DNA from 3 places in the Leuconostoc aquikimchii genome. Region 3 is predicted to be linked to each of the others. Evidence: riboswitches for the same ligand, from Rfam matches in the RefSeq annotation. Region 3 holds a riboswitch; each other region holds the start of a gene.
What was found. Region 3 has a riboswitch for lysine ahead of alr (alanine racemase). Riboswitches for the same ligand answer to the same signal wherever they lie in the genome.
Positions count from the first base shown of each region.

Region 1: it holds a riboswitch for lysine, as region 3 does, so the genes downstream of both, AB3K24_RS01705 (amino acid permease) here and alr (alanine racemase) in region 3, are expected to answer to the same signal.
Region 2: it holds a riboswitch for lysine, as region 3 does, so the genes downstream of both, lysA (diaminopimelate decarboxylase) here and alr (alanine racemase) in region 3, are expected to answer to the same signal.

Region 1 covers NZ_JBFPER010000001.1:334,998-340,923, forward strand. The annotation lists gene AB3K24_RS01685 (ketopantoate reductase family protein) at 1-270, opposite strand, end outside; gene trpS (tryptophan--tRNA ligase) at 419-1,435, shown strand; gene AB3K24_RS01695 (LCP family protein) at 1,508-2,695, opposite strand; gene AB3K24_RS01700 (phospholipid phosphatase) at 2,899-3,555, shown strand; lysine riboswitch at 3,573-3,741, shown strand; gene AB3K24_RS01705 (amino acid permease) at 3,825-5,264, shown strand; gene AB3K24_RS01710 (DUF1146 family protein) at 5,439-5,660, shown strand; gene mreB (rod shape-determining protein) at 5,761-5,926, shown strand, end outside.
Region 2 covers NZ_JBFPER010000001.1:1,275,222-1,281,147, forward strand. The annotation lists gene dapD (2,3,4,5-tetrahydropyridine-2,6-dicarboxylate N-acetyltransferase) at 1-320, opposite strand, end outside; gene lysA (diaminopimelate decarboxylase) at 376-1,677, opposite strand; lysine riboswitch at 1,809-1,982, opposite strand; gene AB3K24_RS06310 (hypothetical protein) at 2,041-2,376, opposite strand; gene AB3K24_RS06315 (nicotinate phosphoribosyltransferase) at 2,386-3,762, opposite strand; gene AB3K24_RS06320 (helix-turn-helix domain-containing protein) at 3,762-4,307, opposite strand; gene AB3K24_RS06325 (VTT domain-containing protein) at 4,346-5,023, opposite strand; gene AB3K24_RS06330 (nucleoside 2-deoxyribosyltransferase) at 5,268-5,804, shown strand; gene pnuC (nicotinamide riboside transporter PnuC) at 5,910-5,926, shown strand, end outside.
Region 3 covers NZ_JBFPER010000001.1:232,230-238,155, reverse strand. The annotation lists gene AB3K24_RS01240 (YdcF family protein) at 1-605, opposite strand, end outside; gene AB3K24_RS01235 (aspartate-semialdehyde dehydrogenase) at 650-1,738, opposite strand; gene alr (alanine racemase) at 1,784-2,896, opposite strand; lysine riboswitch at 2,973-3,141, opposite strand; gene AB3K24_RS01225 (P-loop NTPase family protein) at 3,178-3,642, opposite strand; gene AB3K24_RS01220 (2'-5' RNA ligase family protein) at 3,632-4,159, opposite strand; gene AB3K24_RS01215 (thiolase family protein) at 4,198-5,346, opposite strand; gene AB3K24_RS01210 (AMP-binding protein) at 5,343-5,926, opposite strand, start outside.

The DNA of each region.
Region 1 (5,926 bases), 100 kb from region 3:
ATCTAATGTATCCTGTAATTGCATTTGTTTCATAAAGAATATCCAAACATCTGGCGTACCCTCATATGATTCTGGTGAGAAAATGTTAATTTTTATTTCATGACGTTCCTTATGATCACGTGATTTCCACACTTTATTACCTTGAATAATTATTTTATCAAGGCTAGCTTGTGTTGGTTCAATAAAATCTACTTGAACACCTGCATTTTCTTGCAGTAATATACCATATCGTAACCCCATAGCACCTGCGCCAACTATTGCATATTTCATATATTAAATTCTCCTTTTTGGTTATTAATGGTATAATTCTAATCTTTTTCACATTGTAAGTCAATCTAAATTTAATTTTTTTAACTGGGAAGTTATTGTGATATACCGTATAATATATTTTATAAGTTGCAAGTAAAGGAAGTTTGATATGTCTAAAGAAATTTATTTAACAGGTGACCGGCCAACAGGTAAGCTACATATTGGTCATTATATTGGGTCATTAAAAAATCGTGTACACATGCAAAATTCGGGTCAATTTGATCCATTTGTGATGATTGCAGATACTCAAGCTTTTACAGATAATGCACGTAATCCAGAAAAAATTCATCAAGCGTTAACAGAAGTGGCTTTGGATTATTTGGCAGTTGGAATTGATCCAGAAAAAACAACTATATTTGTCCAATCACAAATTAAAGGATTGTTTGAACTCACAGAGTATTTTATGAATTTGGTATCTGTTGCTAGGTTACAACGGAATCCAACTGTGAAGGCTGAAATTTCACAAAAAGGTTTTGGAGAGGGTATTCCAGCAGGATTTTTAACTTATCCTGTGTCACAAGCAGCTGACATTGCTATTTTTCGTGCAACAAAAGTGCCGGTTGGGGATGATCAAGAACCAATGTTAGAACAGACACGTGAATTAGTACGTTCGTTTAATCATGCGTATCATTCTGATGTTTTGGTTGAACCCGTTGGCGTGTTTCCGCCGAAAGGTCAAGGCCGTTTACCAGGTATTGACGGTAATGCAAAAATGTCTAAATCACTAGGTAATGGTATTTATATTTCAGATGACACCGATATTATGGCCAAAAAAGTGAAAGCGATGTACACAGATCCACTGCATATTAACATTTCCGATCCAGGGCATGTCGAGGGTAATATTGTTTTTACCTATTTGGATATTTTTGACACGGATAAGCAACGTGTGCAAGATTTGAAAGATCAGTACACAGCAGGCGGATTGGGTGACATGAAGCTTAAAAAGCATCTGATTGAAGTTATGGAAGCTGAAATGGCACCTATTCGGGCACGCCGTCAAAATTATGCGCAAGATATTCCCGCAGTTTTGCGTATGTTACAAGAAGGTTCTAATCACGCCAATGTGATTGCTGAGGAAACGATGAAGGATGTCCGTCATGCGATGGGTATAGATTATTTTGGCTAGTAGTTAAATTAAAAAAATATAGCACAACGACAGGGTCGTTGTGCTATATTTTTTGTTACTGACTTGTAGTTATTATTGTGTATTAGTCGTGTCATCGAGAGTACTAGTACTTGTTGGCGTGCTATTGTCACCAACTGGGCGTAACGATGTGGCAATCGTTGATAAGTCAGCAGGTATTGTACCACCATATGGGCGACCGGTTTGTTTATGTGTTAAATTTAAGGTTTTACGTATGAGATTAGTTGTGCGCTGTTTCTCTTTTTGAGGGATAACTTCATAGGACACGTTATTACCTTCAGAATCAGGGTAACTTGTACTAACACCCTGCATGTGCTCGGTGACAATATTATTTTTGGCTTTGATATATTTGCTAGCCATTGTTGTCATGTCGCCAAAAGTTAAATCAGTACGGACATTACTTGATATAGTTGCCATAAACTTTTCATTTAACAAGGTTGAAACATTGGCTGATTTTTTAATCAAACCTTCCAGTACTAAACGTTGACGTTTTTGACGGCCATAGTCGCCTTCAGGATCATCATAACGCATCCGAGAAAAGGCCAGCGCCGCATCACCGTTCATTTTTGTTTTTGATGCAGACCAAGTTTCACCGTTATCATCAGAATGTTCAAATTTGTTGCTATCTTTATGAAAACGGTAAAGATTGGGACCATAATCATGTGCAGTTTCTTGGCTATAAGTGAAATCAAGTGGTGAGTCCACTGAGATACCACCAACTTGATCAACCATGTTGGCTAAGCCCCCCATATTGACCAAAGCATAGAAATCAATGGGGATGTTTAGAAAAGCTTCAACAGTTTTGATTGAGGTTGCTGTTGAGCCGTAAGCGTAAGCCGCGTTAAGTTTTTGAGGGAAAGTATCCTCATAGCCAATAATGGATACCATGGCATCACGAGGTAAGGAAACCATTGTCGTCTTTTTTGTGTCTGGATTAATCAAGAGGAGCATCATCGAGTCTGTACGACCACGATAGGTGCGGCCAAGTTCACCAGTGTCTGTACCATATAATAAGATTGAAATGGGACGGCCACTTTTTACAACATTGGATACATTACGGGATTTAGTTAAACCTGCACCAGCGTAAGATTTGGCAACAACACCTTTTGCGCTATTAATTGTTCGCCATACAAAGAAGCTACCGATAATTACTAGTATCGCAATTAAAAAAAGAATAATGTTGCGTACTTTATGATTAGGGCTTTGATGACGTTTTAAACGTGAGTTTGGTTTAGGTTCCATGATGGTAGCGCTCCTGATATTTAGTATGGCGTAGTTAAATGAATGAGGATAGGGTATGGATACTAATTAAAAATCATATCTTACTATGATACGATACAGAGATAAAGACAATATTAAATTATAACAAAAATTAATCATTTTAAAAGACAACATTGTATATAATGGTACAATTATCGTGGTAAATAAACAAGAGAGTTAATAAAATGTTAATACAGCCTGATAAACTAAGAAAATTATTCATAGCCATATTTAGTGTACTGTTTTTATTGTTGGCTATTCAAGTGCGCTTTGATATGCTATTTATGCATGTTATTGATAATGGTGCAGCATTGGTCATTCAAAACTTAATACCACGTGGTTTACAAGTTTGGATTACTTTTGGTGGCATATTTGTGCACTATTGGATTGTGATACTAGCGATGGCGATTATTTTTAGTTTGCTTTATTTTATGAATTATAAGATTGCTATGTGGTGGTTTATTGTGACACAATTATTGGCCATGATATTTGCATTAGCCATGTCATTTATTCTGCAAATTCATTGGTCAGCTGGGCCTAAATTGGGGCCAACCATCCCTAATTTACTATTGTTATGGTGGCTACAATTGTTAGCAATTGCGGCGGTGGTTATTATGCCACGTTTTGTCAAAAATCGTAGGATACGTCAGGGATTGACGCTGCTTGTTATTATACTTTGGGGGCTGATGCTCATGGCATGCATGCAGCGCCACGATATGCCGTTTTCAAGTGGATTAGGGTCATTATTTTTCGGCTATTTCTGGTGGCAATTTAGTGAGTATTACTATCGAAAACGCGCAAAGCATTGGCAACGCGTATTAGAAATTGACACGTTAATTTAAAAATGATATGATATTCAAGTTATCAAAGAGGTTGCAGCCAACATGAGTCACGTGAATGAGTCCGCCGAGGATGTTGAATTGACGTAAAAGGGAAGGTTGCCGAAGTATCATTCTTGGCAGAATAATATTGGGCTAATAATTAATAATTGTTAGACTGTCACGGCAACGTGATGTGCTTTGGAAAGTTGATTAAACGATGACTTTTTGAACCTCTTTCTATATATTTTAGAAAGGGGCTTTTTATTTGCCCCGAATAGGGAGAAATTTTTATGAATGAGCAACAAGGTGGGATGAAACGTAATTTAAAAACCCGTCATGTATCTATGATTGCTTTAGGCGGTTCAATAGGGACAGGACTTTTTGTTGCTTCAGGAGCAACGGTAGCTCAGGCAGGGCCCTTTGGCGCAATTGTAGCTTACTTGGCAATTGGGGTCATGGTGTATTTTTTGATGACCAGCTTGGGTGAAATGGCAACTTATGCGCCAACCTCTGGTTCATTTTCTGATTATGCTGGTAAGTATGTTGATCCTGCTTTAGGTTTTGCCATGGGATGGAACTATTGGTTTAACTGGGCAATTACACTGGCAGTCGATATTGTGGCAGTCGGACTCGTATCCAAGTTTTGGTTTCCTAATACACCGGGATGGATTTTTTCAGCCGTTGCTTTAGTGTTTATCTTTTTAATTAATTTGTTCTCAGTAGGCGCATTTGGTGAGGCAGAGTTTTGGCTATCACTGATTAAAGTGATAACGATTATTGCTTTCCTTATTGTTGGATTGGCTACAATTTTTGGTGTGATTCATTCTGATGTGAATGTCATGAAAAACTTATCCGTTGGCAATCATGGATTTGTTGGCGGACCACAAGCAATTTTATCAGTCTTTGTGGTTGCTGGCTTTTCGTTTCAAGGCACAGAGTTAATAGGTATTACAGCTGGTGAGGCTGAAGATCCTGATAAGTCAGTTCCAAAGGCAATTAATCAAGTATTTTGGCGTATTTTATTGTTCTATATTTTAGCAATTTTTGTTATTTCAGCATTGGTTTATTACCGTGATCCACGTTTGTTAAGTTCTTCTACAGAAAATATTGCGGTGTCACCTTTTACAATTGTTTTCAAAAATGCTGGTATTGCATTTGCGGCAAGTTTAATGAACGCAGTGATTTTAACGTCGATTGTTTCATCGGCAAATTCTGGTTCTTACGCGTCGACACGTATGCTTTATGCTATGGCACGTAAAGGCGAAGCACCTAAAATATTTGCTAAGTTATCTACGCGTGGTGTGCCAGTTGCAGCCTTGGTTTTGACAACGATTATTGGTTTGTTGGCTTTCATTTCTAATACTAAAGGTGGGTCAGTTGCCTATACGTGGTTAGTGAATGCTTCCGGTTTGACAGGCTTTATTGCTTGGGTTGGTATTGCCATTTCGCATTACCGTTTCCGACGTGCCTATCTTGCGCAAGGCAAAAAACTGAGCGACCTTAAATATAAAGCAAAATGGTTTCCTTTTGGACCAATATTTGCTTTAATTATTTCTATGGGTGTGATTATTGGTCAAGATCCTGAAAGTTTCACAAATTTAAATTGGGAAAAAATAGGTGTCACTTATTTGTCGGTACCACTGTTTATTATTTTGTTTGTGGCCTATAAAATTCGTTATAAAACAAAAAAAATCAAATTAGAAGATGTTGATTTAACACAACATCGATAAAAAATATAGAAACCAGTATATTAGCTAAAATAGCTGATATACTGGTTTTTATTAGAAATAAAATAAAAATTTAGGGGATAAGTTACAAAAAGCACGAACTTATTGATATAATAAAATCATTATATTATCGCAATAAAAACGTTTAATAATTTAAAAAGAAAGGCCAATTATACTATGAGTCCTATATTTATGTTAAGTATTAACTTACTTGCCGTGTATTTTGTCTTTTGGTTGATTAGGCCAATTAATTTTGCAAAATTTATGCCATATACACCAACCCAAGCGGCTTTTTTGAAAATTGTTGTGGCAATTGTGTTTGGTTATTTGTTAGCAAGTTTTTTCATTACAATAACCAATTGGGTGGTAGCAATGCCAAGTGCGGTGTTTGGAAAGTAGACAAAAAGCCACTAATAATTATGGTATAATTGATTAGATTATGTAGACAGGTCGGCACGTTAGTGCCCATTTATAAAAATAATAAATTTGGAGAATAAACATGGCAAAAGATATTGGCATTGATTTGGGAACAGCCAATGTTCTCATTTATGTAGAAGGTAAAGGGATTGTATTAAATGAGCCTTCAGTTGTGGCGGTTGACGACAAAACAGACCGCGTGTTAGCTGTTGGTTCAGAAGCTTATCGCATGGTTGGTCGCACACCAG
Region 2 (5,926 bases), 1.0 Mb from region 3:
TCGCCAATTTCAACTTGTTCACGAATAATAGCACCAGGCTCAATGCGGGCATTAATGTGCAACTTATCCAGCAGAGGTACAGCTGAGTTGCGTGCCTCATTTTCAATATAAACACTTTCACTAGGTAAATTAGCAATCAATGGTTGCACGTCAGACCAGTCACCAATTAATTGACCAAATGAGACACCACCAAATTGTTGCACATTAGCTGGAATTTCACCATCTAAAACACCTTTATAAGTGACTTTTACAGGTGTCACTTTTTTAGCATTGGCAATAAAGTTAATTAGTCGTTGTGCGTCACTTTGTATTTCTGTCATGAGTATTTAGTTCCCTTTTGTTTGTTTTAGTTTTGTTGTCCTATAAGCGTATAGCTTATGATTTATCACTTTTTTCTAACATGTAATCTTGATCCAAGGCTGTTAAGTTCGCATACGTTTCACGCGCAACAACTAATTGATGTTTGCCGTTTTCAACAAATACAACAGCCGGTCTTGGATTGCGATTGTAATTTGATGCCATAGCATATCCGTAAGCCCCAGTTGCCAAAACAGATAAAATATCGCCCGGTTGTGTTTTGGGTAGCGCTTGTTGCCAAACTAAAACATCCCCTGATTCACAATATTTACCTGCCACACGCACAACTTCTTGAGTTGCTGCGTTCGGATTATTAGCCAAAACAGCCTCGTAATTTGCCTGATACAACGCTGGTCGAATATTGTCTCCCATACCACCGTCAACTGCTAAATAGTGACGCAAATCAGGAATATCTTTCCGCGAACCAATCGTATAAAGCGTTTGCCCTGCTGAGCCAACAATTGAACGCCCAGGTTCAATCCAAATTTCCGGCATTTTCCAATCGTACTCGGCTGCTTTACCCTTCAAAGTACGAATAATGGCATCTGCATATTCACTTTCAGGTAAGGGTTGATCTTCTGCCGTATAACGAATACCAAACCCACCGCCAACATTGATAACAGCTGGTTGAAATCCCCAACTTTGTGCTGTTTCTGCTAGTAGTGCCGCATTTTTTTCAAAGCCAGTCACATCAAAAATTTGTGAGCCAATATGTGCATGGAGTCCACGTAAATTAAAATTTTCATCCTGTTTAGCAATATCATAAGCTGCTTTAGCTTGCCCAGTTAGCAAATCAAACCCAAATTTAGAATCTTGTTGCCCAGTACTGATAAACTCGTGTGTGTGGGCTGATATGCCTGGTGAAATTCGCAGTAGTATGTCTTGTTTCACCTTATTTTCAGCAGCAATTTCTGACAATAATTGTAATTCTAAGAAATTATCGACAATAATTGTCCCTACACCCTGGGTAACCGCCATCGTGAGCTCATCCCAACTTTTATTGTTACCATTAAAGCTTAAATGTTTAGGATCAAATCCAGCTGCTAATGCCGTAGAAAGTTCACCACCAGAGACAATATCAGCATGAATGCCTTCTTGCTGTGCCACTTGATAAATGGCTTTGGTAGCAAACGCTTTAGAGGCATAACTCACAACATAAGGCACATTTTCTTTTTCAAAAATCGCCTTAAAATCACGCATAGTTTGACGAATTTTAGTGACATCGTATACATATAATGGCGTCCCATAAGTTTGTGCTAAATCAATCGTGTCAACAGTGTCAATTGTTAAATGTTGCGCTGTATTTGTTGGATAACTCATATACTCTCCTAAGTCCTATTTGTGCCATTTAACTGTACACAAACTAACTACTTCCCCTTGATTTCACATAAAAAAGCCTTTTGTTCGAGACTAGGTCACGGACAAAAGGCTTTTGTGTTTAGCAATTTTGACTGTTCCATAGCTCACCGTTATGACTAACGACAGTCTAATAGTTATTAGCTATTAGCCCAACAACCGTTCATTTATTGTGAACGCTCATTTCGGCGATATCCCCTTTGACTTATTTAACCTGTTAAAACAGCTCAGATAAGCGACTTATGTCAACCGCAACCTCTATGTGAAATTAAATTTTTATGTTGTAGTAATCATAACTTACTGACTAAAAAATGTCAAACTTTTAATCTAGTATTCTGTATCAATAAAAGTTAGACCAAGTTCTTTACCATACCGCCGAATCGTTGACTCTGCCAAGTTCATTTCAAACGACAAATCAATGTAGCTTGTCATGCCAGCATTAAACAAGGCAGCTACTTGAACTTTACGCTCATCTTTACCAATGGCCGACTCGGTTCCAAGCGCCCGAACACCATGCCCCACAATATCATTTGCAAGTTCACTGTCTGGTTTTTTATCCCGTTTTTCACGATCACGATAAGCCTGTGCAGCAGACTTGACATCAAGCATCGTCACTTTGATGTCGTCAGTTAATTCAGATTTTTTTCTAAACTGATAATTCATATCACTACCTCAAAAAAGTGTGCGATTGATAATCTCATTGCCATTAACAGGCAATGTCACACCATTCTCATATACTGTTTCTAGTAAGTCTTGCCCAGTCTCATGTTGAGAAACTGTTACTATCTTATTATCACGTAAAATAACTTTTAGTAGACCCGCTTTTGATGTTTTAGTCACATCAGTTTTAGGCTTTTTTTGAATATTAATTTTATCACCAGCGGCATTTTCAGCATAAGCTGCTTTAATTGCAAAGCGTTCAGTGTCACGTGTGAAGCCTTCTTGTAACAAACCACCGCCAGAGCCAACCACTAAGTTGTCTGTAGACCAACCAGCTTGCATGATTACTTCGTAGAGCGACACAATCGTATCTGCTTTCATGCCATCTCCCTGAATAACCCCGACGTTATGTTGCAACACCTGATAGCCTTTATCATTGGTCGTTGTCCCAAAAATATCTGCTAATAAAGCTAATACTTGTAAATCAATCGTTTCTGGATCACCAGAATCAGGACGTAAAACAATGCGTCCTGTACGTTTGATAATACGATCTTTAATTTCTGGTGAACCAATAACTTTTTCAATAAAATGCAACGCATCATATGAGTCAATCACAAGCGACAAAATAGCATTATCTGGGGCACGATCTAGTTGCGCATTGACATAATCAAGCTCGCCTTGACCAGCACCATAAGCAGTTGCTACTGAATGCTCAGTCGCCCAAACTGACAAAGCACGGCCAGCAACACCATAGATGTCGTTAAAATACTGTGATGCTGCCATGTTATCAGATCCCTGAAAGTGTAATAAATGCGCAGCGCCGCCACGTTTACCAGTTTCAAGTGATGTCGCACCACGCAAACCAAAATCGTTAACAGCTAGTGTAATTCCAGCTGGTGTGCCTGATTTTTCAAACAATGGTACCAAGCGTTTTTTAATATATAAGGAATTAGTTGCAATTGTCGTTGGGTACCAAACGTGCATGAGCACAACCTCCAACGCATTCAAACTCGTTGCAAACCAATCAGCTGTTGACTCAATTGTGAATAAAGCATTACCGGTTGGCACTTCAAGTCCTTCAGGCAATGCTTTAATTTTAACTGGAAAATAGCCTAAATCGCGCACCTTTTCCCAAACTGTACGATTAAAATAAGTTGACGTGTTAAATGTCATTTTAGACACTTGCTCGGCTTCATCAATCATAGCATCTGTAATCGGGCTATGAAAATAGTCATGTAAAATCATAGACAATCCAAACCAACTGACTGTATCAAAACGACCACCCACACGTGCTTCGCCATAAGAATAGAGTTTCGTAATGTTTGTTGGATACTGTAAATGGTGCGTTAACTTGTAAGCATCTGTTGCTAGAATCAAATTCTCCGTCATTAACTTATCTCCGGCAAGTCCGTTGTAATCATTGTTTGTGTGACATCTGTGAAGCGAGTGCCATTCGTTCGTAACAAGCGCCAATCATATTCTTTATCGTCATCAAATTCATCAATGTAAGGCTCAAACTCACCTTCTGTTTGCAGGATTAAATAACCTGCAAAGGCAGTGACAAAATCCGTACTAGATGTCACAACTCGTGTTAATTTACCTTGATCAAAGAAACCGACAGCTAACTTATCACCTTGCCATTGCCCTTCAAACGCCCATTTGAGCGTAATCCAGTCAGAAGTTGTGATACCAAGATTCATTAAATAATCCAATGACAAACGAATATGTATTGGATGTTTTTCTGACTGTGTTGCCATGCCTTGTGCGTCAAACTGGCTTGAGAAAATACCAACCAACGCTTCTAATTCACCAATGGTTGGCATATTTTCTTCGTTTTCAAACGATTTGACTAACGCCACATCGATGTCCAGAGCATCGCTAATTTCTTCGGCAGATATGCCAGTTAATTGTTGTAGTTTTTTTAAATTATTCATAACTTTATTATACTAAAAAAAGCCACCGCAAGGCAGCTTTATTTTTTTGATTTTGTTATTTTTTTGGTGCGTTGACTAATCACCACCGAGCGAACAATCCCAATAATTGTTGGTAACAGTGTTATCAGAGCAATCCCTAAAATAATCACTGAAAAATGTGCGCTGACAAAAGGAATATTGCCAAATAAATAGCCGGCCCCTGTTGCAATCAGACTCCATGAAAAAGCGGCGATCACATTATTTCTTAAAAAATGACCATATGGAAACTGACTAATACCAGCCACAAAAGGAATAAAGGTCCGCACGATGGGCATGTACCGCCCAATAATAATCGCTGCTGCCCCACGTTTTTCAAAGAAAGCCTCTGCTTCATGAATATGAGTTTCCTTGATAAAACGACCAACGACTGGATGTCTAATGAGCTTGTACCCACCCGTACGGCCAATCCAAAAATTCAAGGAGTCCCCTGCTACTGCAGCAACGAAGAACAAGACCATGAATACCCAATGATTTAAACCGGCATGCAAGCCAGCTGGTGTTGCCGCAACAGCGCCAGCGGCAAAAAGTAATGAGTCGCCAGGCAAGAAGGGCATGATAACGACCCCTGTCTCTATAAAAATAATGGCAAATAAAATGAGGTAAGTCCATGGTCCAAATTGTGTCACTAAAGTAGCGATGTGCGCATCAATATGGAGGATGAAGTCGATTAAAAACATGTGATTGATGTATTTCGTCAAACCATACAAGGCTTGCGTGAAACACGTTCCCCTAACTTAATTTTTTCAATAAGATTAGTGTACCACAATTTTTATGTCAAACATAATATACAAACAACACAATGTTTTTTTAATACATGATAAAATAGGTTTTGGACAAATTTTGTCCGTCTACTAGATATTGCAACACTTACAAAATAATCTGTTGTAAAGTTATATTAGTGTCAAAAAAAGGAGAAAACATATGAACGAAACAAAACTTATTGCCGACCTCGAAGAAATCAATCGTCATGTTGACAATGATAAGAAGCTACCTGGAGCTAAAAATATTTATTTAGCAGCTGGTTGGTTTTCAGATACACAAGAAGTATTATTGAAGGATGCTTTTATTCAACTCAGTGCTAACCCAACAATTGCACACATTCACGTGCCATTGTTGCATCAATATGGTGGTATGGCACTAGGTGATGCCAATAGCGAACCAGATTTTGAATGGGGTGCTATGACCTACAAAGCAGACATCAAAGCAATTGATAATTCTGATTTAACCGTTGCGATTTTTGAAGCGGAAGATGCCGACACAGGTACGGCGATGGAATTAGGCTACTCTGTTGCTTCAAACACACCAGTTGTGTCAGTATTTTCTGGTAATATAGACGAACATCCAATCAATCTTATGTTGTCATTTGGCACAGATGCCCACGTGACATCAACTGCTGAATTAGCAAACTATGACTTCTTTGACATCACACCAAATAAATACATGGGAAAACTCATTTAATTTACTCACTCACTTATAAAAAGAAAGGTGCCAAGCCGCTCTCTCAAAGTACTGTCGTATGGCAGAAACCATCCAGAGTGCCTTAATTTTGGCAAAAATAAAATCATGCAAAACGCCTCATC
Region 3 (5,926 bases):
GACACGGCCCAGTCACGCATTGCCTCAGCTTCACTACGCAATTGATCATTGCCTTGCCCACCAGAAAACACAATCACTGGATACGCTACCATTTTGTTGGCATCAGTCACTGCTGCTTGAATGCGTTTATCAACTATATTGCCAACACTATAGCCATCTGCCAGACCACCACCAAGCACCACTAAAGGCCCGTGAGTCGGCGCTTTTATCACGTAACCATATAACACACTACTCACAATAAATCGACTAAATTGCCATACAAAATATAACATCAACCATGGCGCACTCTGCCACCATAATGACCACTGACTAAACAACAATAGACTCACAAGATAACCACTGACTAACAAAGGCAACCCTAGTCGATGTGACTTTTTCCAACTATGTCTTACCATACTCAACATCAGCACAACACCAAAAAATACCGCCATACCATAGCCAATTTGCATAGATATCTTCACTATTTGTGCGGTTATATTAAAAAGATAGGCCATTGAAATGATGGCCCCAAGAACAATAAAAACCCCAAACGTACCGATTTGCATCGTCGCGGGATTTTTTTGAAATTGGTGGTATAAAGCCACTACTAATGCTATTGTCGTCAAAAATACAAAGGTTTCCATGCCTTTATTGTAACACGCGGCTATGCTTAAAATTTACTTGCAGCGCCTACTGGCACACGGACTAAGTCTAAATCAACCAGTCGTTCGGCAATTTGAACTGTGTTCCATGCCGCACCTTTCAACAAGTTGTCAGATACAACCCACATATGGAAAGAATCGTCATTTTCTAAATCTGGTCGTACACGCCCGACAAAAGTTTCACGTTTTCCTTCAGCATTTAAAGGCTGAGGATAGATTTGTTCTTTAGGATTATCTTCTAAAATAACGCCTGGTGCTTGACTTAGTGCTTCCTGAATGCCAGCAGCTGTAGCACCAGTATTTGGCGCTGTTTCAAAATAAACTGTCTCACCATGACCTACTGGCACAGGTACACGGACAGCTGTGCCTGTCACTTTAACTGACTTAGAGTTTTTGTCTCCGAACATGATTTTTTTAGTTTCATGAATCATTTTCCATTCTTCATGTGTATAACCATCATCTTCAAACACATCAATTTGTGGTAGTAAATTATAAGCTAATGGATAATGTTTATCAGCCCCTTTGACTGGCAAAATGTTAGCAACCATTTTTTCACCAGCATTATGGGCATTAGTTTGCGCGACTAATTCTTCCCATGCTGACTGTCCGGCACCAGATGCTGCCTGATAAGTAGACACAATGACACGACGCAAACCAAACGCGCGACGTACCGGTTCAAGTGCTACTACCATTTGAGTCGTTGAACAATTTGGATTGGCAATAATACCATTATGACCTTTTAAGTCAGCTTCGTTAACTTCAGGTACTACTAGTGGCACATTATCATTCATACGCCAAAAACTTGAATTATCCACAACAACCGCCCCACGTTTAACTGCTTCCGGTGCAAAACGTTGTGAGACAGAACCACCACCAGAAGCCAACACCAAATCAATCCCATTAAAACTATCTGGTGTCGCTTCTTCAACAGTTAGTTCTTGCCCTTTAAAGGTCAGCTTTTTACCAGCTGACCTTGCTGAAGCGAGTAATTTCAAACTGTTAACTGGTATAGTTGATTCTTCTAATTGTGACATCAATCGTGTGCCAACTGCACCAGTTGCGCCAAGTATAGCAATGTTATATGTACGTTCTGTCATGTTTATTTTCTCTCCTAATATTTTGAAACGGCACATCACCCTGTATTAATCAACCAGAACGCGATGTAAACGATCTTGCATGCCTGTTGTAATCTCCCATGGTGCTAAATCAGCGTGCTGTGCAACATCTTCAAGCGTATTTTCAAGTCCACCATCCTTGCCGATGAATGTGACTGTTGTACCCGTGGGGTACTCATGTGGCAACCTAATCATCAACTGATCCATTGCAACTTGCCCAACTATTGGTGCGTATTGACCATCAACAATGACCTTGAATCCAGACATTTTACGTAACCAACCATCACCATACCCAATTGGTACAGTGCCTATCCACTCGTCACCGCTTGTCGTGTATTTATGTGAATAACTAATGCCTTCACCAGCTGGTAATTGTTTAACAAAATTCATTTCACTACGCAGTGCCATCACCGGTTGTAAATTTTTGCCATCTGCCAACTCACCACGAGAAGGCTCAACGCCATATAATACAGTCCCAACACGAATCACGTCATGTGGTACTTCATCAGCATGATACATTGCTGCACCTGAATTAGCCACATGATAAAATTCAGGTTCTGGTAAACCATCTGTTATATCGTGCCACCGCTTAAGTTGCATATAAAAATAATCCGTCTCAACAGAATCTGATTCAGCAAAATGTGTTGATAAGCCAACATAATCAAAAATATCGTCGTGTGCTTGCAGATAGGTAATTGCTTCTGCTAGAGACTCTCGGGTACGAAATCCGATGCGCCCCATCCCCGTATCCACGCCCAACGTGATATGTAGTCGTTGCTCACCAGTTAAATACTGTACTGCTTCTTTTAACCATGCTAACGATACAACGGTGGCCATGACATGTTGCACCGCCATTAATTCAGAATATTTTGCTGGTGAAATACCTAAAATAAGAATTGGTTCAGTAATACGTTCATGTCGTAGTGCCAGCGCCTCGTCAATGATTGCAACAGCAAGCCCATAAACGCCACCTGCCACAGCCGCCTTAGAAGTTGGCACCAAACCTAATCCGTAGGCATTTGATTTGACTGCCAAAAATATTTTATCGGCACCAGATACTTTTTTAACCACCGCTATATTGTGCTTTAAAGCCTTTTTAGAAATTTCAATTCGCGTTGGTCGTGTAATTGCTTCCACCATATTTTACTCTTTTCATCTAAAATAAAAATCCGCATCTGCCAGGTGTGGCAGTCACGGATCGCAATAAAACAATCGTTTCTGTCATAGCACCCCGCAATTGCGACAGTCCATTAGTTCTTAACTAAATGGCCCAGCTTACTGATATGACAGTATCAGCGCTTCGGCTATAACCCCTTTTACCCGTTTCACAGTATCTATCAATACTCCGCGAATGACTCATGGTTATGGCAACCTCTATGATTTTCTCATTGTTTTTATTTTATTCTAATTTTTTTATTTTGTCAAACTTTGTTTTTTCGTATAATGATTACTTTTTGATTATACGGTTTTAATAGCCGATATATAACATCACGATTAGTTGTACGCCATTTATTTTGCCACTTTAAAAATAACCATAAATTTCGATACTGGTTCGGTCCGCCATGTAACCGATTACTGACCCACCTTTTTAATATATAGTATACATTTTGGTAATAAGGCAGGTCCAAAACATAAATGACATCAGCTAACGCAAAACAGTCCTGGCCTTCACGGAACTGAGCGCCTTCAATTATCCAGTCATTTTGCTGGATAACCACTTGTAGTAAAACTTGTATTTCTGATGATGTACGATGCCTATCTCCCGTTGCTTGTCGTACCCAGTTTAAATCATCTAGTGATGTCACTGGATAATGCTCAGTACTTGCTATTTTATGTGCCAAGGTTGTTTTGCCGCTACCAACTGGGCCAATAATTCTAATTTTCATCTTTTTCATCTAAAACAATCGTAGTGAAAACAGATGAATCATCGTTCTCTAATATGTGTTCGATAGCTACTTCTGTGATGGTCGCTGTTAAATCATACGTTTCATTTTTCAGTGCTATCATGAGATGCTCAGCTTGTAGTTGCGATAATCCTTGTGCAACAGTGACATGCGGTTGGTAAGGCAAATCTTCTCGATAATAAGGATTAAGAATTGGTTCAGCATATAAGGCATCATGTAGCTCAGTTAATATTTTTGATCCTTGATCAACCACTAACCAAACATAGCCATGCTCCGGATCTCCCGAAACGGCAGTCAGTCGTATGTCAAATTGTTGTTGTCTCTTAATGACATCAGTCACGACTTGAACAAGTGTTTCATCCGCCAAATCATTGTCAAAAGGGAAAACGAGTGAGATATGTGGTGCAATGTGTTGATACAAATTATCATAACAACGACGAATTTTGTTAATATCCGTCATCTGACTAAATTTAGGAAAAATCAAAACCGAACGCAACATAGTTCAACCTCACTTTTGCTATTTAGTATACCAAAAAACTACGCCCAGTGTTTGTTGCCAATCAACATGCTCATTCCCATACCACCAGCAATACATAACGTGACAATACCTAATGCTGGTCTCGATATTCGGTTCAAACTATTGAGCAACCTGGCAATTAATATCGCACCAGTTGCACCATATGGATGGCCGTATGCTAAGGCGCCACCCAATGGATTTAACTGTTGATCTTGAATATCTAATGCTTGTTGACAAAGAATTCCTTGTACGGCAAAAGCTTCATTCAGTTCCACAACATCAATATCAGTTATTGACAGTCCGTGCTTAACTAATAACTTTTGCGTTGCACTGATTGGGCCTAACAGAAATTGATCAGGTGCCAGACCCACAAACTCATAGTCCAAATAATAGCCTTGTACGGCTTCACTTGGGTCAAATTTTTTAAGTAGTACCGTGCCAGCACCATCGTTAATCGGACAACTATTGCCGGCCGTTACGACGCCTTGTTTAGAAAAAGCAGGCTTTAGTTGCGCCAATTTTTCTAAACTAGTCTCAAATCTTGGACATTGATCCTGTGTCTCTTTCATGTTTTCTGACTCAAAAGCATAAATTTCTCTATCTAATAATCCCATTTCAAAAGCTTGTTTCGCCTTTTGATGACTTCTAAAGGCATATGCATCTTGTTGTTCTCTCAAAATATGATATTTTTGACTCATATTTTCTGCTACAACACCCATATCTAAATCTAGTTGGCCTGTTGGTACCATTGGAAAACGCGCTCGCACAGCTTTAGTATCACGATCAATGATGAGATTGGCCAGTGAGGTACTTTCGATACCACCGGCTAGTACCAATGATGCTTGTCCACTCATAATCGTCTGTACGCCAGAAGCAACCGCCACTAAACCAGAAGCACACTGACTATCCACTGTGTATGCTGGGGTTGCAACTGGAAAATCTGCTGCCAACGCACAGCGGCGTGCTAAGTTGCCCCCTTGATTGGTCACATTTCCCAGAATAACTTGATCAATCTGTTCTTTTGAATAGCCAGGTAAGTCAGCTAACTGCTGTCGGATCAAGTTTTGAAATAACATTTCTGGTGTTTGCTGTGCAAAAATACCATTTATTTTACCAATCGGTAATCTTTTAGCACTCACAATACTTACTCTGGGTATTATATGATTCATGACCATCGTCCCTTCATAAAATCATTTGTTAACAAAGCTCTTGAAATTTTTTGTTGCGGTGTTTTGGGTATATCATCAACAAATATATAGCGCACCGGTGCTTTATATTTTGGCAAATAACTGGCTACATGACTGATCAATGTCGTTTCTGTCTCATTTGTGACTACCATAGCTACTATGTTTTCACCGTATACAAGGTCTGGCACACCAAAGACAATCACCCGCTTTGTCAGTTCAGATAATACGTGCTCAACTTCACTTGGATAAATTTTATTGCCACCGTGATTAATAATATCACTTTGCCGTGCCAACACATATAACCGATGATCTTGATAATACCCCACATCGTCGGTCATAACTGCTTTAATCGGATAATCATGGCAACCAACATAGCCACGGAACAGGTAAGGACTACTAATTATCAAGCGTTGTTTCTGGTCAACCTGTACGGTCACTGCCGGAAATAATTCACCAACATCATTCGGTTGCTTTTCTTGCATCATTTTTTGCCATGAAACCAGACTCGTTTCAGAAGCACCGTATAATTCGTACAAATCGTGTTTTGGATGACTGATTTGCC